2 linked regions of the Salipiger sp. CCB-MM3 genome follow. The protein of the gene in region 1 interacts with the protein of each later gene in a pairwise test. Links are inferred from orthologs where the notes say so. Each region holds a gene or a part of one and is shown on either strand. Other genes may lie near its edges.

Region 1 (4,840 bases):
GCGCCCCCTACGCTCTTGCCGCCCCCCGGACGCTCTGGCACAAAGTCACCCATAGCACAGTCCGGAGCCGCGCCATGCCGACCCTTTCCAGCCGCATCACCTCTCTCAACGCCGGGGGCGGCGACGGCTGGGAGATCTTCTACAAGGCCCGCGCGCTGGTCGCCGCAGGGCAGCCGGTCACCGAGCTGACCATCGGCGAGCCCGACACAAAGACCGATCCCGCGATTCTTGCCGAGATGCACCGCGCCGCCAGCGCCGGGCACACCGGCTATGCGGTGGTTCCCGGCACCCCTGCGCTGCGCGATGCCATCGCCGCGCGGGTCACCGAGCGCAGCGGCGTGCCGACCACGCGCGCGAACGTGCTGGTCACCCCCGGTGGTCAGTCGGCGCTTTTCGCCGCGCATATGGCGGCCTGCACTCCGGGCGGCGCCGCGCTGATGGTCGAGCCGCATTACGTCACCTATCCCGGCACCATCCGCGCCGCCGGGGCGATCCCCCACAGCGTGCAGACCCGCCCCGAGCGCAGCTTCTTTCCCGATCCTGCCGACCTGCGCCGCAGCGCCGTCGCCAGCGGCGCAAGCTCGCTGCTGATCAACACGCCCAACAACCCCACCGGCGCGGTCTACCCCCGCGAAACGCTGACCGGCATCGCCGATTTGGCACGAGAGCAGGACCTCTGGGTGATCTCCGACGAGGTCTACGACACGCAGATCTGGGAGGGCGCCCACCTCAGCCCCCGCGCCCTGCCCGGCATGGCCGAGCGCACCATGGTGATCGGCTCGCTGTCGAAAAGCCACGCGATGACCGGCAGCCGCATCGGCTGGCTGATCGCGCCCGAAGCGGCGATCTCGGCGCTGATCGATCTGGCCACCAACACCACCTACGGCGTGCCCGGCTACATTCAGGACGCCGCGCTTTATGCGCTCACCGCGGATGCCACGCTGGAGCCGCGCGTCGCCGAGCCGTTCCGCCGCCGCCGCGCGCTGGCGCAGGGCATCCTCGCCGCGCAGACCACCGTTGGCCTCGTGCCCTCGGGCGGCGCCATGTATCTCTTCCTCGACGTGCGCGCGACCGGCCTTTCCGGCATCGCTTTCGCCGACGCTCTGCTCGACGCGCACCGCATTGCGGTCATGCCGGGCGAGAGCTTCGGCCCCTCGGCAGCGGGCTTCATCCGCGTCGCGCTCACCCTGCCCGACGCGCAGTTTTCCGAGGCGCTCTCGACGCTGGCCGGTTTCGCCGCCGGTCTCGCCAAGGCCGCCTGAGCAATGGCAGCCTAGCGCATGTCCGGCACACCGATCTCGAGCATCCGCAACCTTGGGCCCGCGATGGAGGGCGCCTGCATAAACGCGGGCATTCCCGACGCCGAAACCCTGCGCGAGATCGGCGCGGATGCCGCTTACGGGCGGCTTCTCGCCCAAGGCACCAAGCCGCATTTCATCGGCTATTACGTGCTGCATATGGCGCTGCAGGGGCGTCCGTGGAACGATTGCCGCGGCAAGGAGAAAGAGGCCCTGCGCCTGCGGTTCGACGCGCTGGTCGCAGAGCACACAGCCCAAGCCCCGCTCTCCGGGATCGAGGCGATCCTTGACGAGATCGGCGTCGTAGACCCCGGCAAGAAAACCCGCTAAATCACATTATTTAAATATATTTCAATACCTTGAGGCGCATTCCATCGACCCTCAAGGAACCAGCCCCCGAGTTTGCGTGTTGGCCCTGCAACGACGAACACAACCGCAACGGAGACTGACATGGACCTGATCCGCATCATCCTCTCGATCATTCTTCCCCCCCTCGGCGTCTTTCTGCAGGTGGGTCTGGGCAAGCATTTCTGGATCAACATCCTGCTGACCATCCTCGGCTATATCCCGGGCATCGTGCACGCCATCTGGATCATCGCGCGCACCGGCCCCAAGCAGCAGAGCGTGTAAGCGCGGAGGGCCCCAGCCATGAGCATTTCACAGTCTGATCTCGCGCGGCTCGACCGCATCGATCGCTGGGCACGGCGCATGGACCGGGCCTACCGCATCCCCTTCACGCCGATCCGGTTCGGCTGGGACGCGGTGCTGGGCCTCGTGCCCGGCGTGGGTGACACGCTCGCCCTCGCGCCGGCGGTCTGGATCGTGAAAGAGGCCCGCGAGATGGGCGCGCCCGCGCCGCTGCTGGCGCAGATGGGCGGCAATATCGCGGTCGACTGGATCGTCGGTTTGCTGCCGCTGGTGGGCGATATTCTCGACATCGGCTACCGCGCCAATACCCGCAACGCCATGCTGCTGCGCGACTGGGCGCAGAGCCGCGTGGCGGCAGCGGGCAGCGGCCCCGCAAGGCCTGTTCGCCCTGCAGTTGCCTGACGCTGCATTGCCGCGCCAGATGAACCTGCCAAACGCAAAAGGGCGCCCCGAGGGGCGCCCTTTCGTATGTTTCGGTCTCACGACCGGGGTGAGCGAAATCGCTCAGCCGACGAGCTCGAGGCCCGAGAAGAAGTAGGCGATCTCTTCGGCGGCGGTTTCCGGCGCGTCCGAACCGTGCACCGAGTTCTCGCCGACCGACTCGGCGAACTCTGCGCGGATGGTGCCCTCTGCGGCGTCTGCCGGGTTGGTGGCGCCCATCACTTCACGGTTCTTGGCGATTGCGCCTTCACCTTCCAGCACCTGCACGACGACCGGCTCGGAGGCCATGAATTCGCACAGCTCGCCGTAGAACGGACGCTCGGCGTGGACCTTGTAGAACTCGCCGGCCTGTGCCGGGGTCAGCTGGATGCGCTTCTGCGCGACGATGCGCAGGCCAGCTTCTTCGAACTTGGCGTTGATCTTGCCGGTCAGGTTGCGGCGGGTTGCGTCGGGCTTGATGATCGACAGGGTGCGTTCGACGGCCATTTTGGTCTCTCCAATATCGCAAGGCCGGGCGACGGCCCGGCCAGTATTCTCTGCGCAGGGCGTTACCATGGGGTTGATGGATTGGGAAGACCCTGCTGCCCGCCGATGCCTCATTGATAGGCAAAAAAGGGGCGCTGCCCCTCTTGGCCTGCGGCCAATTCACCCCGGCGTATTTGTAAAGAGAAGAAGCGGACGCCCCTTGGTCTTCTTCTCTTTGAAAATACGCACCGCGCGACGTGACCGCCGGGAGGCGCGCCCCGGCAAAGGCGCTATGCGTGCAAAGGGGGATGTTGCCCGCCCGCGGCCTCTGCTATGGGCAGCCTCATGCTGAGTATTCGAGACATCTCCTATTCCGTCGAAGGCCGCCCTCTGCTCGAGGAAGCCTCTGCCGTGATTCCCGCCGGCCACAAGGTCGGCCTCGTCGGCCCCAATGGCGCTGGCAAGACCACGCTCTTCCGCCTGATCCGCGGCGAGCTGACGCTCGACGGCGGCGAGCTTGAGCTGCCCGCCCGCGCCAAGATCGGCGGCGTTGCGCAGGAGGCGCCGGCCTCGGATGTCTCGCTGATCGAGACGGTTCTAGCCTGCGATCTTGAACGCGCCGCGCTGATGGCCGAGGCCGAGACCGCCACCGACGCGCATCGTATCGCCGAGGTGCAGACGCGGCTGGCGGATATCGACGCGTGGTCTGCCGAGGCGCGCGCCGCCACCATCCTCAAGGGCCTTGGCTTTGACGAGGCGGCGCAACAGCGCCCCTGCTCGGATTTCTCGGGCGGCTGGCGGATGCGCGTGGCACTTGCGGGCGTGCTCTTTGCCGAGCCCGACCTGCTGCTGCTCGACGAGCCGACCAACTACCTCGACCTCGAAGGCGCGCTCTGGCTCGAGAGCTATTTGCAGAGCTACCCGCATACGGTCATCGTGATCAGCCACGACCGCGGCCTGCTGAACCGGGCCGTCGGTGCGATCCTGCATCTCGAAGACCGCAAGCTGGTGCTCTATCAGGGCAATTACGACACGTTCGCCCGCACCCGCGCCGAGCGCCGTGCGGTGCAGGCCGCCATGGCCAAGAAGCAGGACGACCGCCGCGCCCACCTGCAGAAATTCGTCGACCGTTTCCGCGCCAAGGCCTCGAAGGCCCGGCAGGCGCAGGCGCGGGTGAAGATGCTGGAGAAGATGGAGCGGATCACCGCCCCCGAGGATGTGGCAAAGCGCGTCTTCACCTTTCCGCAGCCCGACGAGCTGTCGCCGCCCATTCTGGCGCTGGAGGATGCCTCCACCGGCTATGGCGAGACCGTCGTGCTGCGCAAACTGTCGCTGCGCATCGATCAGGACGACCGCATCGCGCTGCTGGGCCGCAACGGTCAGGGCAAGTCGACGCTGTCGAAGCTCTTTGCCGGGCGGCTGGATCTGATGGGCGGCAAGATGACGTCGAGCTCGAAACTGCGCATCGGCTATTTCGCCCAGCATCAGGTGGACGAGCTGCATCTCGTCGAGACCCCGCTGCAGCACTTGCAGCGCGAGCGCCCCGAGACCGCGCCGCCGAAGCTGCGTGCGCAACTGGCGGGCTTCGGGCTTGGCGCCGATCAGGCGGAGACGGAAGTCGGCCGCCTCTCGGGCGGGCAGAAGGCGCGTCTGTCGCTGTTGCTGGCGACGCTCGATGCGCCGCATATGCTGATCCTCGACGAGCCGACCAACCACCTCGACATCGAAAGCCGCGAGGCGCTGGTCGAGGCGCTCACCGCCTATTCCGGCGCGGTGATCCTCGTGTCGCACGACATGCACCTGCTGGGGCTGGTCGCCGACCGGCTGTGGCTGGTCAAGGACGGCACGGTGACGCCCTATGAGGAAGACCTCGAAGCCTACCGCAAGCTGCTGCTGACGCAGGACAAGCCCGAGAAACCCGGCAAGGCGGCAAAGGCTGCCGAAAAGGCCGCCGCCGCCAAGCCCAAGCGCCCGAGCCGCGACGAGAT
Region 2 (4,063 bases), 470 kb from region 1 along the record:
GTGTCGAGATAATCGCGCGCCTGCGGATAGAGCGATTTGACCCAGGCGATCTCATCGGTCTGCTCGGACAGATGGGTCTGCATCAGCACCTCGGGGTGTTCCGCCCAGAGCGCGCCGAGCGCCTGCAGCTGCTCGGGCGTGGAAGTGGGCGAGAAGCGCGGGGTGATCACATATTCGGCGCGTCCCTTGCCGTGCCAGCGCTCCAGCAGCGCCTTGCTGTCGTCATAGGCCGATTGCGCGCTGTCGCGCAGGAACTCGGGGGCGGTGTCGCGGTCCATGCAGGTCTTGCCTGCGAAGACCCGCATGCCGCGCGCCTCGGCGGCGGCGAACAGCGCCTCGACCGAGGCGGGATGGATCGTGCAGTAGGAGCAGACCGAGGTGGTGCCATGCGCGAGCAGAAGGTCGAGATAGCGCCCGGCGATCTCATCGGCATAGGCGCGGTCGGCAAAGCGCGCCTCGGTGGGGAAGGTGTAATGGTTCAGCCAGTCGATCAGCCGCTTGCCCCAGCTGGCGATCATCGGGGTCTGCGGGTAATGCGCGTGGGCATCGACAAATCCCGGCACGATCAGCGCCTTGCCATGATCTACCACCTGCGCCGCCGGATGCGCCGCGCGCAGCGCCTCGGCGCTGCCGATCTCGCGAATCACGCCGCCCTCGATCAGCAGCGCCCCGGCGCTGTCATGGCGGGCCGCAGCGGGGCCTTCGCTGAAAGGCGAGGCGGTGAAGCTCAGGGTTTGACCAAGATGAAGCGTGCTTGCCATGCGGATCCTCGTGGATAGGGCCGCCCTAGGATGCGGAGGGCCGGGGTCAAGCGCAATGCGCCTCTGTTGCTCGTTCCCGCAATCCCCTAGAGTCTGCGCGAACGGCATTCAATGGGGCAGGGCATGACCGAAGAGACCGGAAACCCGGCGGCGGAAGAGACCCAGGACGACGACACCAACCCGCTTGAGCGCAAGGTGGTGTCCTCGATCCTCTACGCGGTGGACGTGGGCGACCGCGCGCAGCTCGTCGAGCTGATGGAGCCCTTGCACCCGGCTGACATCGCCGACCTTCTCGAACAGATCAACGCCTTCGACCGGCTGCGGCTGATCAAGCTCTACGACAAGGAGTTCGACGGCGACATCCTGTCGGAGCTTGACGAGTCGATCCGCGAAGAGGTGATCCGCGCGCTGAAGCCGGAGGTTCTGGCCGAGGCCGTGCGCGAGCTGGACAGCGACGATGTGGTCGACCTGCTCGAGGATCTCGAGGAAGACCAGCAGGCGGCGATCCTTGACGTGCTCGAGGACAGCGACCGGATCGCGGTCGAGAAATCGCTGACCTACCCGGAGTATTCCGCGGGCCGCCTGATGCAGCGCGAAGTGGTCATGGCGCCCGAATACTGGAACGTCGGCGAGGCCATCGATTACCTGCGCAGCACCGAGGATCTGCCCGAGCAGTTCTATCACATCATCTTGGTCGATCCGAAGCTGCGCCCGGTGGGCAATGTCACCTTGGGCAAGCTGATGGCCTCGCGCCGCGAGGTGCTGCTGAAGTCGCTGGTGGAAGAGACCTTCAACGTGATCCCGGTGACCCGCCCCGAGGCCGAGGTCGCCTATATGTTCAACCAGTACCACCTGATCTCGGCGCCGGTGGTCGACGAGAACGAGCGGCTGGTGGGTGTCATCACCATCGACGACGCGATGACCGTGCTCGACGAAGAGCACGAAGAAGACATCCTGCGCCTCGCCGGTGTCGGTGACGACAGCCATATCTCCGACAGCGTGCTGGAAACCACGCGCCAGCGCCTGCCGTGGCTTGGGGTGAACCTGCTGACCGCGGTTCTGGCCTCGCTGGTGATCGCGCAGTTCGAAGAGACGATCGGCGCGCTGGTGGCGCTGGCGGTGCTGATGCCCATCGTGGCCTCCATGGGCGGCAACGCGGGCACCCAGTCGCTGACCGTTGCGGTGCGGGCGCTGGCGACGCGCGATCTGACCAGTTCCAACGTCTGGCGGGTTATCCGCCGGGAACTGATGGTCGGGCTGATCAATGGCGCGAGCTTTGCCGTGGTCATGGGGCTGCTGGAATACGTCTGGTTCGGCAGTCACATGCTGGCGCTGGTGATCGCCGCGGCGATGGTGATCAACCTCGTGGTGGCGGGGCTCGCGGGCATCGCGGTGCCGGTGGTGCTCGATAAATTCAAGATCGACCCGGCGCTGGCCTCGGGCACATTCGTCACCACGGTGACCGATGTGGTGGGCTTCTTCGCCTTCCTCGGACTGGCGCAGGCGGTGCTGCTGTGAGCACGGCGGGCTCTCTTGCCGAGGCCAAACGCGCGGCGCGGGCCGCCGCCAGCGCCCGCCGCAAGGCCGCCCATGCCGCCGACAGCGGCGCCGGGGCAGGGCAACTGAGCTCGGTTCTGGCGGGCTACCGCGGCGTGCCGCTGGCAGGCTACATGCCGATCCGCTCCGAGATCGACCCGATCCCGGCGATGGCCGAGGCGGCGGCGCATGGGCCCGTGGCGATCCCGGTGATCGACGATCTGCACCAGCCGCTGCGCTTTGCCCGCTGGGAACCCGAGATGGCGCTGGTCGAGGGTCGTTTCGGCGCCGCGATCCCCGAGAGCCCCGAGTTCATCACGCCCGAGATCCTCATCGTGCCGCTGCTGGCCTTCACCCGCGCGGGCCACCGGCTGGGCTATGGCGGCGGCTTTTATGACCGCACGCTGGCGCTGCTGCGCGCCGCGCGCCCGACCTTCGCGCTTGGCTTTGCCTATGCCGAGCAGGAGGCCGAGGACATCCCGCTCGAGCCCACCGACGCGCCGCTCGACATGATCGTCACCCCGATGGAGGTGATCACGCCGCGATCAGCCTGAGCGCGGAGTGGCGACCTCGAGTTCACGGCTGCGCCGTGAGCGCCTGCGGCGCGCGTATTTTTAAAGAGAAGAAGGTAGGACGGTTGCGCCCTGCCTTCTTCTCTTTCCAAATACGCCGGGGGTGAGCCCGAAGGGCGAGGGGGCAGCGCCCCCTCTTGCGCCTGTTCAGAGCGCGCGCCAGCCGATATCGCGGCGGCAGAAGCCCTCGGGCCAGTTGACCGCATCCACCAGCGCATAGGCGCGGGCCTGCGCCTCGGCCAGCGTCGTACCACGCGCGGTGGCGTTGAGCACACGCCCGCCGGTGGCGACAATCGCGCCCTCCTTCTCGGCGGTGCCCGCGTGGAACATCTGGGTAAAGCTGTCCTCGGTGAGCCCTTCGAGCCCGCCGATCACCGTGCCCTTCTTGTAGCTGCCGGGATAGCCCTCGGCGGCCATCACCACGGTCATCGCGTGGTCTTGGGCCCAGGTCACCTGCGCGTCGGCCAGACGGCCCTCGGCGCAGGCATGGATCAGGTCGAGCGCCTGCGCGCCAAGCCGCATCATCAGCACCTGACATTCGGGATCGCCAAAGCGCACGTTGTATTCCACCAGCCGCGGCTGACCGTTCTCGATCATCAGCCCGACGTAGAGCACGCCTTGATACGGCGTGCCGCGGCGGGCCATCTCGGCCATGGTCGGCTTGACGATCTCGTCGAGCGCCTTTTGCGCCACCGCGTCGGACAGCACCGGAGCGGGGGAATAAGCCCCCATGCCGCCGGTGTTGGGGCCGGTGTCGCCTTCGCCGACGCGCTTGTGATCCTGCGCAGTGCCGATGGGCAGCACGTCGGTGCCATCGACCAGCACGAAGTAAGACGCTTCCTCGCCGGTCATGAACTCTTCGATCACCACCTCGGCGCCCGCACCTCCAAAGGCGCCGCCGAACATGTCGTCGATGGCCTCTTCGGCTTGCGCGACGGTCTCGGCGATGATCACGCCTTTACCTGCGGCCAGCCCGTCAGCCTTGACCACGATCGGCGCGCCCTCGGCCCGCACATGCGCCTTGGCGCTTTCCGCGTCGGTGAAGTGACCATAGCCCGCGGTGGGCGCTTTAGCGGCGTCGCAGATCTCCTTGGTGAAGCTCTTCGACGCCTCGAGCCGTGCGGCGGCCTGACTGGGGCCGAAAACCAGCAGACCGGCGTCGCGCAGCCGGTCGGCGACGCCAGCGGCCAGCGG

Evidence for each region. The genes of interacting proteins can lie anywhere in the genome.
Region 2: the proteins of ndk (region 1) and AYJ57_RS11435 interact in binary tests that used the Escherichia coli proteins (3 or more experiments, as listed by UniProt). The link is inferred for Salipiger sp. CCB-MM3 from one-to-one orthologs.

What each region holds. Positions count from the first base shown.
Region 1 is NZ_CP014595.1:2,823,208-2,828,047, reverse strand. Bases 1,163-3,876 are described here. They hold ndk (nucleoside-diphosphate kinase), read right to left. Parts: upstream 2,874-3,876; coding sequence 2,451-2,873; downstream 1,163-2,450. Other genes in these bases: AYJ57_RS13520 (ABC-F family ATP-binding cassette domain-containing protein), read left to right, coding at 3,198-3,876; AYJ57_RS13530 (DUF4112 domain-containing protein), read left to right, coding at 1,947-2,348; AYJ57_RS13535 (YqaE/Pmp3 family membrane protein), read left to right, coding at 1,749-1,928; AYJ57_RS13540 (TfoX/Sxy family protein), read left to right, coding at 1,281-1,628; AYJ57_RS13545 (pyridoxal phosphate-dependent aminotransferase), read left to right, coding at 1,163-1,262. Also shown: more of AYJ57_RS13545, read left to right, coding at 75-1,162; more of AYJ57_RS13520, read left to right, coding at 3,877-4,840. UniProt on the Escherichia coli protein: Major role in the synthesis of nucleoside triphosphates other than ATP. The ATP gamma phosphate is transferred to the NDP beta phosphate via a ping-pong mechanism, using a phosphorylated active-site intermediate.
Region 2 is NZ_CP014595.1:2,357,630-2,361,692, forward strand. The notes cover bases 1,064-4,063. They hold AYJ57_RS11435 (5-formyltetrahydrofolate cyclo-ligase), read left to right. Parts: upstream 1,064-2,275; coding sequence 2,276-2,851; downstream 2,852-4,063. Other genes in these bases: mgtE (magnesium transporter), read left to right, coding at 1,064-2,279; purD (phosphoribosylamine--glycine ligase), read right to left, coding at 3,017-4,063. Outside these bases: guaD (guanine deaminase), read right to left, coding at 1-761; more of mgtE, read left to right, coding at 885-1,063. UniProt on the Escherichia coli protein: Involved in the removal of 5-formyltetrahydrofolate.